Regions from separate parts of the Rummeliibacillus sp. TYF005 genome, predicted to be linked through region 2. Evidence: predicted binding sites of a transcription regulator. Region 2 holds the regulator's gene; the other holds the start of a gene.
The links. Region 2 encodes Rex, which represses fermentation and respiration genes when NADH is low (regulators of the CRP and FNR family bind a similar motif). Its sites were predicted from a motif close to TTGTGAAATATTTCACAA; they were not measured.
Positions count from the first base shown of each region.

Region 1: CW357_RS11130 (helical membrane plugin domain-containing protein) is a predicted target of Rex. The motif match lies at 3,844-3,861, and genes of this name have one in related genera.

Region 1 is NZ_ML122561.1:50,713-58,898, forward strand. Features, by position in the region: gene proB (glutamate 5-kinase) at 1-591, shown strand, start outside; gene CW357_RS11115 (glutamate-5-semialdehyde dehydrogenase) at 604-1,851, shown strand; gene CW357_RS11120 (CoxG family protein) at 1,946-2,392, shown strand; gene CW357_RS11125 (tubby C-terminal domain-like protein) at 2,934-3,458, shown strand; gene CW357_RS11130 (helical membrane plugin domain-containing protein) at 4,143-4,574, shown strand; gene CW357_RS11135 (NAD(P)/FAD-dependent oxidoreductase) at 4,609-5,793, shown strand; gene CW357_RS11140 (IS66 family transposase) at 5,969-7,531, opposite strand; gene tnpB (IS66 family insertion sequence element accessory protein TnpB) at 7,585-7,938, opposite strand; gene CW357_RS11150 (hypothetical protein) at 7,928-8,128, opposite strand.
Region 2 is NZ_ML122563.1:3,718-11,903, reverse strand. Features, by position in the region: gene CW357_RS11585 (EAL-associated domain-containing protein) at 1-746, opposite strand, end outside; gene groL (chaperonin GroEL) at 1,065-2,693, opposite strand; gene groES (co-chaperone GroES) at 2,745-3,029, opposite strand; gene CW357_RS11570 (CPBP family intramembrane glutamic endopeptidase) at 3,224-3,949, shown strand; gene tatC (twin-arginine translocase subunit TatC) at 3,988-4,770, opposite strand; gene tatA (twin-arginine translocase TatA/TatE family subunit) at 4,788-4,982, opposite strand; gene CW357_RS11555 (redox-sensing transcriptional repressor Rex) at 5,077-5,709, opposite strand; gene CW357_RS11550 (ABC-F family ATP-binding cassette domain-containing protein) at 5,837-7,777, shown strand.

The DNA of each region.
Region 1 (8,186 bases), on a different contig from region 2:
TTAACGGATATTAACGGACTTTATAATGCCAACCCTAAAAAAAATCCAGATGCAATTCGTATTAATCGATTAACCGAAATTACAGATGAACAGTTAGGTTTTGCGACTGCTGAGGGTTCAAAAGTTGGTACAGGTGGCATGCAATCGAAAATATTAGCGGCCAAAACAGCATATGATTTAGGCGTTAAAGTTTTTATAGGTAAAGGTACAGGGGAAGATAAACTATTGGCCATTTTAAATGGCGATGGAGATGGCACATATATAGAAAAAGAAGAATTGCCTATTCTCAATAGTCAAAAACAATGGATTTCTAAATTTTCTGCAGTTGCTGGAAGAATTACGATTGATCAAGGCGCTGAAATAGCATTATTACAACATGGAAAAAGTCTGTTACCAGCAGGTGTTATTGATATGGATGGCGAATTTTCTACAGGGGATGTTGTTGAAGTCTATGGAATCAGTGGGTTACTCGGAAGAGGCGAAGTCCTATATTCCTCAGAACAACTAGAACATTCGATGGGGAAAAAGACTAGTGAAATAGATGGACCATCAATCGAAGTCATACATCGAGATCGATGGGTACGAAGTTAAGGAGGAATCTACATGTCAGAAGTCTTTGAAAAAGGTCAGTTAGCAAAACAAGCAAGTTTTGAAATGAACCAAAAGTCAACAGAAGAAAAAAACCAAGCACTACAGGTAATCGCAAAACAACTACAAAAAGATCAACAATTTATCATAAAAGAGAACGAGAAAGACATAGTATTCGGAAGGGGAAAAGGTCTTTCAAATTCTGTTTTAGATCGTATTTTATTGACAGAAGATCGTATCAAAGGAATGATTGACGGTATCCAATTAGTCGTTGGATTAGCTGATCCTGTTGGTGAAGTGTTGGAAGAAATCGAAAAAGAAAATGGTTTACATATCGAAAAAAGACGCGTTCCCCTTGGTGTCATCGGCATGATTTATGAAGCTCGACCTAACGTAACTATTGATGCAGCAACTTTAGCATTAAAAACAGGAAATGCGGTGATTTTACGCGGAAGCTCATCTGCCATTCATTCTAATCGTGCATTGATAGCCTCTATCCATAAAGCGTTAAGTAAATCTAATTTACCGATCAATGCAGTTCAATTAATCGAAAATACGAGTCATGAAGCGGCAGAGGAACTTTTCCGTTTAAAACAATATATCGATGTACTAATCCCTCGAGGAGGAAAGAATTTAATCGATCTAGTAGTTTCAAGAGCTACCGTACCTGTCCTTGAAACAGGAGCAGGGAACTGTCACATCTTTATCGATGAAACAGCAGACCTTCAAATGGTTAAAGACATTGTCATCAATGCAAAAACACAAAGACCTTCCGTTTGTAACGCAGCTGAAAGCCTATTAATCCATAAAAACTGGTTTGCCCAAAATGGAGAAGAGCTAATAGATACTTTACTAAATGCCGAAATTACCATTTACGGTGATGAAACCATTCAACAAGTAAATCGTTCTATTAAACAAGCAACAGAAAGTGATTGGGGAACAGAATATCTAGCATTAGCACTTAGTGCGAAAATAGTACAGAATGTTGACGAAGCTATTAATCATATCAATAAATACGGAACGAAACATTCAGAAGCCATCATTACGGAGAATAACGACAATGCTGGTAAGTTCCAAACGGCAGTAGATGCAGCAGCTGTCTATCATAATGCATCCACTCGTTTTACAGATGGTTTTGAATTTGGTTATGGGGCTGAAATAGGTATTAGTACTCAAAAGCTCCATGCTAGAGGCCCAATGGGATTGCCAGCACTAACTTCTAGTAAGTATTTTATCTCAGGTAATGGGCAAATTCGCAATTAATTTAAGTATTTAGTCTGTTTATTAATACTATTTAAAAATAGTATGATAGTATAATGGATAGAACATCAATCTAAAGAGAAAGTAGTGAATAATAATGGCAACTGCATCACATTCGGTAGAAGTGAAAGTACCACAAAAAGAAGTATGGGATTTCGTAAGTAACATGGAAAAATGGGCGACTTTAGTACCTGGTTATCGCGAACATCAAATTATCAATGATCAACAATCTACATGGACATTTTCAGGAAATGTTGGTGTACTTAAAAAAGAAGTTAAAGTACAAATTGATATTACAGGCTGGGAAGAACCAAACAAAATCAGCTTTAATTTAACAGGTCTAACTGACAAATTTTCAGGAAATGGCTATTTTGAAGATAAAGCAATCGATGAAAATAAAACGGAAATGACAGGTCATTTAGAAGTGAAAGCAGGAGGACTTGCTGGCCCAGTTCTAAATCCTATTTTTTCTGCCGTTCTTCCAAAAGCAACAAGCATTCTTACAAATCGTGTTGCCAACAAAATTCAACTAGTTCACGCTTAAGCGAGATTATATAAGAGGATAGGACAAAATAATTTAGACCTTACTAGATAAGAACAATTGTATTTAATAAAATTGATTTTATTTAGAGTCTCTCTTTGAAAGAATAAGATTTTGCATTGACGATTATCATATAGAATAGTATGTGTGAAGTGGAGGATGGCGATCCTCGAAAATGTTTTCACATTTTCTTCGTGCGGTGTAATTTCGAGGAAGCCAATTCAATGTCCTGCGACGAAGCTAGCGAAGCGATGCAGGAGCACACGGTTTTTGACGAGGAGATTGAAGCCAAGCCCGCGGAAAGCGCCGTCCGGAACGGAACACAAAACTAAATATTACAACGGTATATTAATTAAAAGTTAAACCCCTTAAAAAGAAAATCCGAACAAATGTGAAACTGTAAATAGAATTTCACATTTTGATTCGGATTTTTTATTATCTAAAATTTTTTGTTCTATATTCTTTTGTTGTTAAAAAAATGGACTTGTCCTTCTATAATGTATATAGTTTTTAATAGAAAAGATTTCAGTGATAGGAGTTCCTTATGAAACGCTATTTATATACACATCCAAATACGATCAACGATACGCAAGCATTCACAGTTCGTAATGAGCAAGAACAAGCACTTTTTACTTGTCAAAGAGATTATGGTAATCGTGTGAAACAAGCATTAGATCGTCTTTTAGAAAATAAATACTTCTTGACTTATAAAGCATACGACAAGGATCAACAGCCTCTTTTTACATGTAAAAAGATTTCTAGGAAGGGCAAGATCCACTTCGAAGCTATAGATGAAAAAACGAAAGAAAAATATACAATTGGATATGATGGGTGGCAACGTTTAATACCTGATTTAGTGATTACTAACAATGACTTTGTGATGAAAATACATAAAGAAATGGAAGATTGGTCCACTTTTGAAGAAGATGACAGAGTGATTGCAAAATGGAAAGCATCTTTAGTAGATGACGTTTTTCAAATGGAACTTAAAATTAGTGAAGAAGCGAGAATCCAAAATCCAGCCTTTTATACTGTTATTTCTCAATGCGTTTTATACATTGGTGGATAAAATATTTCGAATAATCCATTTTAAAGAATAGAGAATCGTGAAAAAGACAACACTATATTTGTTAGATATTCTAGTGATAATTATGCTAAAATAATTCGATTTGCATCCTTTAAATGAATTATAACAATAGAGAATCAGAAATATTAGGTGTGCAAATGATATGCTCAGTGAATCGGTGAAACTAGTATTTACAGGCTTTCGGTGATTGAAGAATTACTTCAGAATCTTTAAGTCTAGTAAATCATTTTCCACATAAATACTATTAAATAATTTATTTTTTTGATATGATATTTATTGAAAATTTATAGTTTATTTTAATGTGATCACTGACGGAATCGAACAAATATTCGAATGACTATGTTTGAAAACTAATCTATTCAGATGTTTGTGTATTTTTTCACAAGAAACAATGGATTCTCTCAAAAGAAAGGTGTATTATTCATTTGTAGACTATAAAAGTGTTTTTAACCCACTGATTATAGGATAGAAGTAAAAGTTTTATCGTCGAAGGGGCAATAGTTTTGTCGAAAAACACTATAAAAAAGTGCAATATCGAATAAATTTAGTCTAACAAGATTAAAATTTCAAACTATTGTATTTCTGATGACGGTTAAAGATCGCTTCTTGTGATTATGTGTATTTGAAAAGAAGTAAGTAAAAAGTTATTGCAAAGGAGAATTGGATATGTCAGAAGTGACTAATCAATTACAAGCTGAAAAACCAGCTGTAAGCCAAGAAAAACTTGATGTATTGGATCAATTATTAAAACCTGAGGTACAAGAATCTATTACAGCTCTAGTTAACGAACTACCTAAGTTAACTGAAATGATGACAACTTTAACTAAAATTTATGATTTAGCACAATCATTATCAACTGATGAAGTGTTAAAAAATGATATCGTCGGTGCTGTAGGAGAAATTGCAACTCCAGTTGTAAATTCAGCTAAAAACTTAGCTGCTACTGCAATTGAAGCAAAAGATCGCGCTGAAGAAAGTACTGAAACAATTGGTCTGTTTGGTATGCTTCGATTACTAAAAGAACCACAAGTACAACAATTATTCCGTTTTGCGAATGCTTTTCTTCAAGTGAACGAAGAACATAAAAATTTAAAATAGTCATTACATCATTACTGATTATGGAGGCTTAACTATGTCAAAAAAAATCATCATTTTAGGCGCTGGTTACGGTGGTGTATTAACTGCTTTAACTTTCCGCAAGTATGCAACAAAAGAAGATGCAGAAGTTACTGTTGTCAACCAATTCCCAACTCACCAAATTATTACTGAGTTACACCGTTTAGCTGGTGGAACTATTAAAGAACAAGCTGTAGCATTCCCTCTAGAAAAAATCTTCAAAGGGAAAGAAATTGATCTTAAAATTGCAAAAGTTACAGAAATCTCACCAGATAACAAATTTGTTAAATTAGATGATGGATCATCTCTATCTTATGATGTCCTTGTAGTAGCTCTAGGAAGCCAAACTGGATACTTTGGTATCCCAGGACTAGAAGAAAACAGTATGGTACTTAAATCTGTTAACGATGCTAATCATATCAATGCACATATTGAGTCAAAAATTAAAGCATATGCTGAAACAAAAGACCCTGTAGACGGTACAATTGTAATCGGCGGTGGCGGTTTAACAGGTATTGAACTTGTTGGTGAAATCATCGACAACATGCCAAAAGTTGCAGCAAAATACGGTGTAGATTTCAACGAATTTAACGTTAAATTAGTAGAAGCTGGTCCAAAAATTCTACCAGTTCTACCAGATACACTTATCGAACGTGCAACTGAATCACTTTCAAAACGTGGTGTAGAATTCTTAACAGGTCTACCTGTAACAGCTGTAGATGGTAACAAAATCTCTCTTAAAGACGGCCAAGTAATCGAAGCAAATACATTTGTTTGGACTGGTGGCGTCGCTGCACTTCCTGTAGTTGCTGAATCTGGTTTAGAAGTAAACCGTGGTAAAGCTACGATCAACGAATACTTACAATCCACATCTCACGCTGACGTATTTGTAGTTGGGGATTCTTCAGTATTAATTCCTGAAGAAGGTGCTCGTCCATTATATGCACCAACAGCTCAAGTTGCATGGCAAATGGGTGAAACTGCAGGTTATAACCTATTCGCTCAACTTAAAGGCCAACCTATGAAAGTATTTAGTGCAGTAAACTCTGGTACTCTAGCTTCACTAGGACGTAAAGACGGTGTTGCAACAGTAGGTGCAAATAACACTGAACTTAAAGGTTTACCAGCATCATTGATGAAAGAAGCAAGTAACATCCGTTACTTATCACACATCAAAGCATTATACGGTTTAGCATACTAAGCCGCAACATATCAAAAACCGATTTCCATTAGGAAATCGGTTTTTTTTAGATTTAATCCATCATTCTCTAACTAATTTGTCGTTGAATAGTAAGCCCGAAATATAAAAAATAAGCGCACCTTTTCGGTACGCACGACGAATAGCCAACTATCTGAAATTTTTTTCGGATAGTTGGCTATTTTGCACATGTCGCTTGGATGTTTTTTGACCAAGGCATATAATCATTTAAAAGTTCTGGCTGCTGATAGATTGGTAAATTGGGTAGCTCGCTTAACAGCTTCACGAGGTACTGATAGAAATCAATACCGTTTATTTTGGCTGTTTCCGCTAAACTCAAACAGATGGCATTTGCTTTGGCGCCAGCTTCACTTACAGAGAAAAGCCAGTTTTTTCGACCTATCACATTTGGACGAATGGCGTTTTCCGCTGGATTATTATCGATTTCAATCCGTCCGTCCAATAGAAATGCCTTCAAACCATGGACACGATTCAATGTATATTCGGCTGCCTTTGCGAGCGCATTTTTCCCGAAGAAAGGTGATTCATCTACCCATTTCAAAAATTTCTCCACAATCGGCTTCGACTGTTTTTGACGTGCTTTTCGACGCTTTCCGGGTGAAAGATGCTTGAACTGGCGTTCTAAACGATACAACTGATCGCAATAATCAACACCCACTTGGCCATTTTTACTATCGGCTTTCATCCAATAACGTCGCACATGTGCCCAACAGTTAGCGAATGTGACGTCAGGTAGATTCCCATATGCAGAATAGCCATCACAAATAATGGTTCCTTTAAAGCCATTTGTAAAGTCCTCTAATACAGAACGACCTCTTGATAGAGCACTTTGGAAAAGGACAATGATGGGTCCTTGACTAGATACACTACGGAACACCCAATTGTAGGCATTCGATTGCCCAGATTTTCCGTCTGATCGATTAATAATTTGCGCATAGGTTTCATCCACATGCAGAACTGATTTGGCCATTAAAGCTTTTTTCATCTGTTCATAAACAGGGAAGAGCCAATCTTTAGCTGCACGAATAACCCAGTTCGATAAGTTCTTATCATTTGTTAGAAGACCATATCGTTCCCACTCTTTCACCTGACGGTAAAGAGGTAAGTACTGAATAAACTTATCGTAGATAAGTTTTGCGAGAACAGTTGGTCCAGCAATACTTCGTTGAATGGCAGCTTGTGGTGCTTTTCCACGTTTGATTTGTGCCTTTTGCTTAGCGTCCTTTTTACAGTGTTTACACTCATAAGCATGCTCAATATGTTGGATGCACATCATTTTTGCCGGAATGAATTTCGCTTCTTCACGCGCAACGGTACTTCCGATTTCCTCCATTTGTGCTTGACAACAGTCGCATTGCGTGTTTTCGGGATGATGGTGAATTTCTTCAATTTCAATCCCCTCACGTAAAGAATCATTCCGTTTTTTCTTATTTAGTTTACGGACAACTGTATAAGTAATCGTTGCCGTGCTTTGTTCTTCTGTGTGCTCAGAATCGTTAAAAGACGGATCATCTTCAAATAAAGAACATTGGCCATCTGGCGCTTGATACTTTGTTTTTTCCGATTTTGAGCCGTATAAAGCCTTTGTTAATTGGCGAACTTGTTCGGTTAACACCTCAATTTGTTTGGTCAAACTTTTGTTTTGTTCTTTCGTATAGGTTAGTTGTTCTTGAAGTAATAGAATTATTTTTTCATTCGAAGTGTTTTCCAAATCATTCACCACTTTTCGTTCAATATAAGTTATGAATGATTATACCATCTTGATAAATGAATTTAAAAGATACTTTTTACAGATTTCGCAATGGCCTTTGGCTGTTGAATGGATAATCCTTCTAATAACCAGCGAAGTTCCTGTTGTGATAGATTACGTACTTCTTTTTCATTTTTAGGCCATTGCAGTTTTCCATTATCTAAGCGTTTATAAAGCATGGCGAAGCCATCACCGTCAAAGTATAAACATTTGTAGCGATCTTTACTCCAACCAGAAAATAAAAAGATAGAATCACTATATGGATCCAATTCAAAAGAATCTTGAATGAGCGTAGCCAAACCATCAATACCTTTACGCATATCAGTTTTGCCGCAAATAATATAGATGTTTTGCACGCTCGTAAAATCATGCTTCATGTTTATTCAACTCCTTCATAACGGTTTGAATGATGCGCTCATCTACGCCATTAAAGAAGGAGATTTCAGCCATAGTTGTTTTGATCACACAGTCTGGACTTACAGGATATATCGGAGATTCAACAGGAGTATTTTCTTCAATGATTGGATCTAGTTTGACGGGAACAATCGTTAATTTGTTTGTTGGCATAAGTAAGCACCTCCTTAAATTAATACCTTTATAGTACCGGAGGTGCTGCTTTATTTAT
Region 2 (8,186 bases):
TCGCTTCTAAAACGTGTCTTTAAAATGTCACGATTAAGAAATTGATTAGATGGTTTTTCTAAATAGGCACCTTTAAAATAGCGCGCTCCGTTTTTCCAAGCATAATGCAACTCATAGCTCGTTTTAATATTATCAAACATAAATGCTGCACCCATTTTAACTGCAATGGACTGAATAGTGGTGAACATATGATTTTGAGTTCCCCAAGCGTCATAATCAAGGCCACTCACTTCCATTTTCAATACTGAAGGTTCTAAAAGTAAAATTTGATCCAATTTACTGTCAGGTCCAATATCAGCCATGACAGTTTTTACTCCGTATGTCTTAATATAGTATATTGGATGTCTAAATTGATTGATATCCCCTTTAAATTTTTGCATTGGAATTTGTAAATAAATATGTGGTAAAAGACTTTCCTCTACTAAATCGGTTAGCGTTTTAAAATAGGCTTCACCGAAGTCCAACATCAACAAATTTGGATTACATGGTATATAGAGATTCGTTTCTTTCAATGCATCAGTCGCGAGTTCTATCGCCTTTTTTATCAAAATTTGTTCCACTTCTGCACGAATATCAGCTGGAACTGTTTCATCATATGTAAATTCAACAATATTGAAATTGTGAGTATCATTGTTCAATTGGCCAATTACTTCATAAGCAACTATGACATGCTCATCTGCACTAAAAATCGGTTCAAACAATATTTCAATCTGATCTAATTGATCGAGAAGGTCGAGAACATCCATCTACTAATCCCCCATTCTAACATACTGTCTATATTATATCTTATATTTCTATGCTAAGCATCGACACATTTATTATTATTTTTGAAATATATTAATATTCGATACATTCAATTTAGTAATTCTCACAGCATTTACGTTTACTTTTAGCTGTTTAAAGCCATCCTAATTGATGTGTAAAAAAGCCACCTCTCAATTTTTTGTGAGAGATGGCTTTTGATTTACGATTCATCTATAAGTAATACTACTTTTTATAGAAGGAACGAAAGGCTTAAATTTAGAACAATTCAAACTGAATTGAATATCGTCTAAACTTTGGTATTACATCATACCGCCCATGCCGCCCATATCAGGCATTGCTGGAGCTGGAGTTGGTTCTGGAATGTCAGCTACTACTGCTTCTGTAGTTAATAATAGAGCTGCTACAGATGCTGCATTTTGAAGAGCAGAACGAGTTACTTTTGTTGGGTCAACAATACCAGCATCGATCATATTTACCCATTCGCCATTTGCAGCGTTGAAACCAGTACCTACTTCTTCACGTTTTAAGCGATCAACGATGATTGAACCTTCAAGGCCAGCGTTGTTTGCGATTTGACGAACTGGTTCTTCTAGAGCACGTAGAACGATTTTTACACCAGTTGCTACGTCACCAGTTTCAACAGCGCCAACTTCAGCTACTTTGTTGTAAACACTTACTAGTGCAGTACCACCACCAGCAACAATACCTTCTTCTACTGCTGCACGAGTTGAGTTTAGAGCATCTTCAATACGTAATTTACGTTCTTTTAATTCTGTTTCAGTTGCAGCACCAACTTTGATGACTGCTACGCCACCAGCTAGTTTTGCAAGACGTTCTTGTAATTTTTCTTTATCGAATTCTGAAGTAGATTCTTCATATTGTGCACGGATTTGTGCAACGCGAGCTTCGATTGTATCTGCGCTGCCTGAACCTTCGACGATTGTTGTATGATCTTTTGTTACAACAACTTTGCCTGCGTGTCCAAGCATTTCAATTGAAGTTTGTTTCAAGTCTAAACCAATTTCTTCAGTGATTACTTGGCCACCAGTTAAGATTGCAATATCTTCTAACATTGCTTTACGACGATCACCAAATCCAGGAGCTTTAACAGCTACTACGTTGAATGTACCGCGAAGTTTGTTTAGGATTAATGTAGTTAGTGCTTCACCTTCTACATCTTCTGCAATGATTAATAATGGTTTGCTTTGTTGAACAACTTGTTCAAGCACTGGTAAGATTTCTTGAATGTTAGAGATTTTTTTGTCAGTGATTAAGATATATGGATTATCTAAAACAGCTTCCATTTTATCTGTATCAGTTACCATGTAGTGAGATAGGTAACCACGGTCGAATTGCATACCTTCAACTACATCTAATTCTGTAGTGAAACCTTTTGATTCTTCAATTGTGATAACACCGTCGTTGCCAACACGTTCCATAGCTTCTGCGATTAGTTCACCGACTTCATCGTCAGCTGAAGAAATTGCAGCTACTTGTGCAATAGCTTCTTTGTTTTCTACTGGCTTAGAAATTGTTTTTAATTCAGTAATTGCTGCTGCAACTGCTTTGTCGATACCTTTACGAATGCCGACTGGGTTAGCACCAGCTGTAACGTTTTTCAAGCCTTCACGAATCATTGCTTGAGCTAAAACTGTTGCAGTAGTAGTACCGTCACCAGCGATTTCGTTTGTTTTAGATGCTACTTCTGAAACAAGTTTTGCACCCATGTTTTCGTATGGATCTTCAAGTTCGATTTCTTTGGCAATTGTTACACCATCATTTGTAATTAATGGTGAACCGAATTTTTTTTCAAGAACAACGTTACGTCCTTTAGGTCCTAATGTTACTTTTACTGCGTTAGCTAGTTTATCTACACCTTTTAACATAGCGCTACGAGCGTCTTCACTAAAACGAATATCTTTTGCCATTTTAAAAAACCTCCTAATAATTTATCTATTTTTTATTTGATCATTAATTTATTATTCAACGACTGCTAGAACGTCTGATTCACGAAGAATTAAGAAGTCTTTACCTTCGTATTTTACTTCTGTACCTGAGTATTTAGAGAAGATGATGTTGTCGCCTTCTTTTACGTTAAGTGGCACTACATTACCACCATCTGTTAAGAATCCAGTACCAACTGCAACAACTTTACCTTCTTGAGGTTTCTCTTTTGCAGAGTCTGGTAGCACGATACCGAATGCAGTTTTTTCTTCAGCTTCGATAACTTCGATAATGATACGATCGCCTAATGGTTTTAACAATTGAAACAACCTCCTAGAATTATGAGTAAATATATTTTATATATTATTAGCACTCCTTCTTATTGAGTGCTAACACAATTATTATATTAATGAATTACAATTGTTTTTGCAAGTATGAAGCATAAAAAATTTTGTTTTTATCCGTTTATATTTTAAAATGAAGTAAATTAAGCAATTTAGAGAGGGTTCTGATTTTGAAATCCCAAAAAACAGCGTTATATATTTTACTGGTTTATATCTTAATGCAACTATCTGGTTTCTTTTTCATACGACCATTATTTCACTTTATCCAAGGTCGTAATCCTGAATTGAGCAAAAATGAACTTATTTTAACTACAAATGGTTGGTACACCTTTATTAGTATGGGTATTGCTCTTATCATTTCCATACTATTAGTTTCACGTGACTCAAACTTTTGGAAAATCTATAAAGGTAACAAAGCTTCCCTTCCTATATCTATTCTATGGGGAATTATAGGATTCTTTATGGTAATGATTGGGCAGTCTATTGGTGCTATTATAGAGAGTAATTTAGGTATTAAACAAGGTTCTGAAAATACTGCTAGTCTTTTATCAATAACTGATGTTGCACCGATTATAATCATTGCAATTGTCTTTTTTGGGCCAGTTCTTGAAGAGTTTGTATTCCGACGCGTTATATTTGGGTCACTCGTACAAACTACTAATTTCTTTGTTGCTGCCCTAGTTAGTTCAATTGTCTTTGCCATAATTCACCTAGATTTTCCACACATCATAATATATGCAATATCTGGCTTTATATTCGCATTCCTTTACCATAAGACAAAACGAATTATCACATCTATTATTGCTCACATGATGTTAAATGGATTTATAACTATCGTTCAATTTTATAGAGAACCGATCAACGAATTCATAAAACAACTTCAACAAATGCAATAATCTAGATAATTCTCCAGAAAAGAAGAAAATCCTTCTATCTATTTGATAGAAGGATTTTCTTCTATGGAACTAATTGCAAGATCCATTTGACGTTGTTGTTCAGCTTTCAAATATTTTCGATACCCTATACGAGATATTATTATACTAATCTCATATAAGACACATAACGGAATCGCTACGATAAATAGCGATACAACATCAGTTGGTGTAATTAAGTCAGCTACAACTAACAAGATAAAGTAAGCATACTTACGTACCTTACTTAACATTTGTGGTGTAATAATTCCTAAACGAGTTAAAAATAGTACAACCACAGGTAACTCAAAAACAATCCCGAAAGGTAAAGTAATCTGTATTAAAAATTGGAAATATTCATTGATACCAATTGTTTGTTGTACATCTAATTCTGAAGACATCTTCTCCATAAAATTGATGATATATGGAAATAGAATTTCATATGAGAACAGTACACCACCAACAAACAATAGTACAATGTAAGGAATATATCTTAATGTTGCCCTACGTTCTTTGGCATATAATCCCGGACTGATAAAAGCCCAAAATTGATATAAGATAATAGGCGATGTTATAACAGTAGCCAGTATAAATATTACTTGAAAATAGATTTTAACAGGATCTGTTATTTTAAATGCATGAAGCTGTAGTTTCTTTGCTTCACTGCTATATTGTAAGAAATGGATTAATGGCTCTGCTAAAAAGAAACTACCTATAACAGCAACCACAAAGAAAACGGCAACAATATATAGCCGCTTTCTTAACTCTTCTATATGTTCAACAACAGTTAGTTCAGTATTATTCATTCAACTAACATCCCAACTTATTTATCTTCAGTTTTTGCAGATTCAGACACTTTTTTTGTTGTTTCGTCATCATCCGCTAAACCTTTAGTAGCGTTTTTAAATTCACGGAGAGTAGATCCCATTGCTTTACCAAGCTCTGGTAGTTTCTTCGGTCCGAAAATTAGTATGGCAACAATCCCTATGATAATAGCGCTCCCAGCACCAATTCCCATTACAGACACCTCCTCATAATATGACTTTATTTTAACCCAAAATTATATTTTTTACCATTTATACTAGTACCCTATTTGTGAATATTTTACGTCACTACTTATCATTACGCATAAAATAGCTTAAAGTTTGCAATTCAATTGTAAGGTCAATAGTATGTACTCTAACATAGTCCGGCACACTTAATCTAACTGGAGTAAAATTCAATATTCCCTTCACCCCTATTGCTACTAACCTATCTGTCATAAATTGTGCTGAACGAGCTGGTACAGTTAAAATTGGTAATTCCACATTATATTCTGCAAATTTCTCTTCTAATAGATCTGGTGGATAAACCGGAATATCATTAATATATTTCCCTTCCGGTGTACCACTCGTATCAAATGCCACAACAATTTTCATATTATGGCTCTTCTGAAAATTATATTTTAGCAAAGCACTACCGAGATTTCCTACCCCTATTATCGCTACATTCATTCGTTCATCTTGGTCTAATACCTGTCTAAAAACATCTAGTAAATATTGAACATCATATCCGTATCCTTTTTTACCGAGAGCCCCAAAGTATGAAAAATCACGACGAATGGTTGCCGAATCGATTTTCATTGCTTCACTTAGTTCTTTAGAAGAAATTCTTACTTGTCCTGCTTCAGCAAAGTTTAGGATGAAGCGATAGTAAAGAGGAAGTCTTTTTGTAGTAGCTTGTGGTATTTTGTTTGAAGCTTTCACAATTTTTCCTCCTACAATCAATTCGAAATCCATTCAATAGTACATGAGGATTGGCTATCTGTAAAGCTATTCTCGTTGCACACATATGTATCTTCCATTAAACTAGAATTGAACTGAGGTGTCTAATATGATCGTATTACAGGTCAATCAATTATATAAATCATATATTGCCGATGAGATTTTAAGCGGCGTTAAACTCGAAGTGCAGCACCGGGATCGCGTAGCACTAGTTGGTCGTAATGGTGCAGGTAAATCCACACTATTAAAAATAATTGCCGGAAAGCTTTCTTATGATTCCGGCGATATTATTATGCCAAAAGATATTCGACTAGGTTACTTAGATCAACATGCAGGCCTTGAATCTCCCCTTACTATTTGGGAAGAAATGATGACAGTTTTCGAACCATTAAAAAAGCAAGAACAAAAACTTAGAAAATTAGAGCAGAAAATGGCTGAGCCTTCAATTTTTGAAGACGCAGATTCCTACTCTAAAATAATGGCTGAATACGACCAACTCCAACATGATTTTAAAGAGCAAGGTGGTTACCAATACGAAGCTGATACAAGATCTATTCTTCACGGTATGCAATTCTATCCTGACAGCTATGATCAGAAGATTTCTTCCTTATCAGGTGGGCAAAGGACGCGACTTGCTCTCGCTAAGTTACTAATAAGTAAGCCTGAATTATTAATTCTCGATGAACCTACAAACCATCTAGATATCGAAACATTAAGCTGGTTAGAAAACTTCTTAAAAAATTATGATGGCGCTATTCTTATTGTATCTCATGACCGATATTTCTTAGATCAAGTTGTTTCAATTGTATATGAAGTTTCTCGTCATCACGTCACAAAATTCACTGGTAATTATAGTGATTATCTAAGTGAAAAGGCAAAGAACTATGAACGTGATCGTAAGCTCTATGAAAAACAACAAGGAGAAAAGGCAAAGCTTGAGACTTTTATCCAAAAAAACCTTGCGCGTGCCTCAACAACAAAGTTAGCTCAAAGCCGACGCAAAGTTCTTGAAAAAACAGAGTGGATGGATGCACCTGATGGCGATGAAAAATCTGCAACTTTTACTTTTGATATAAATCGACAAAGTGGAAATGATGTCCTATCTATTAATGACCTATCTATTGGATATGACAATCATGCAATTTCAACTAATATTCAAATGCGCTTATACAGACAAGATCGTATCGCCCTCGTTGGACCAAATGGGGTTGGAAAATCCACTTTACTGAAGACAATTGTAAAAGATAAACAAGCACTTGCTGGCGATATTCACTATGGAACCAATGTTCAAATTGGTTACTATGATCAAGAACTAGCCAAACTAACAAGTAATAAAACAGTTTTAAAAGAGCTTTGGGATGAATGGCCTTTAATGAATGAAAAAGATATTCGTACTGTCCTTGGTCGTTTCCTATTCTCAGGTGAAGATGTAGATAAGATTGTTCACGATTTATCCGGTGGCGAAAAAGCACGACTTTCATTAGCAAAACTAATGCTACAAAAGTCAAATTTACTTATACTAGATGAACCGACTAACCATTTAGACTTGGATAGTAAAGAGGTTTTAGAAAATGCTCTTATTGACTATCCTGGTACATTACTTTTTGTATCTCATGACCGTTACTTTATCAACCGCATTGCCACAAAGGTTGTTGAACTATCAAATGACGGAGCAACTGAATATCTCGGCGACTACGATTACTATATTGAAAAGAAAAAAGAACTTGAAGAAATTGCAGCCGAAAAATTAGCAGCAATTCCCCAAATTCAAGATACTGTCGTAAAAAAACAAAAGAATAACCAAATCGATAAAGAAGCAAAGAAAAAGGAACGCAAAATAAGAAGACGTATTGAAGAAATTGAAGTCTCACTAAGTGACTTGGATCTTCAAATTAAAACTATAGAAGAGCAACTTTGTGATCCAGAAATTTTCCAAAACCATGAAAAAGTAATGATATTACAAACTGAGTTAGAAACAATTAAAGAACAACGTGAAGAAATTGAATTAGAGTGGCTAGAACTAAATGAGCAACTTGAGGAATTTGTATAATTCAATATTTAAAAAGGCTACTAAATGTCCATGTGCTAATACATTTAGTAGCCTTTTATCGTTATTTTTTAAGATAACAGATCAACTTCAACGTCTCAAATAAAAGATCAAGAAAATTTTATCATGAATTATTTGTCGAATTGCTGTATATATTGTCTATATATTGGTCAATACTAAATATTCATCATTTTTTTCTCCACAAATTTATACACATTATAAACCTTTATATTTCAATGGTTGAAAATACTTTTCCACATTATCCACAGATTTTATATAAGTTACGCACAGATAATTGTGAAAAACTTACTACTATATATAGAAAACACACATTTTATCCACAACTTATCAACAAACTGTGGACTATTTTAGAATTTTCTTATTATTTTTGCAAAGAAAAAGGTTATCGACT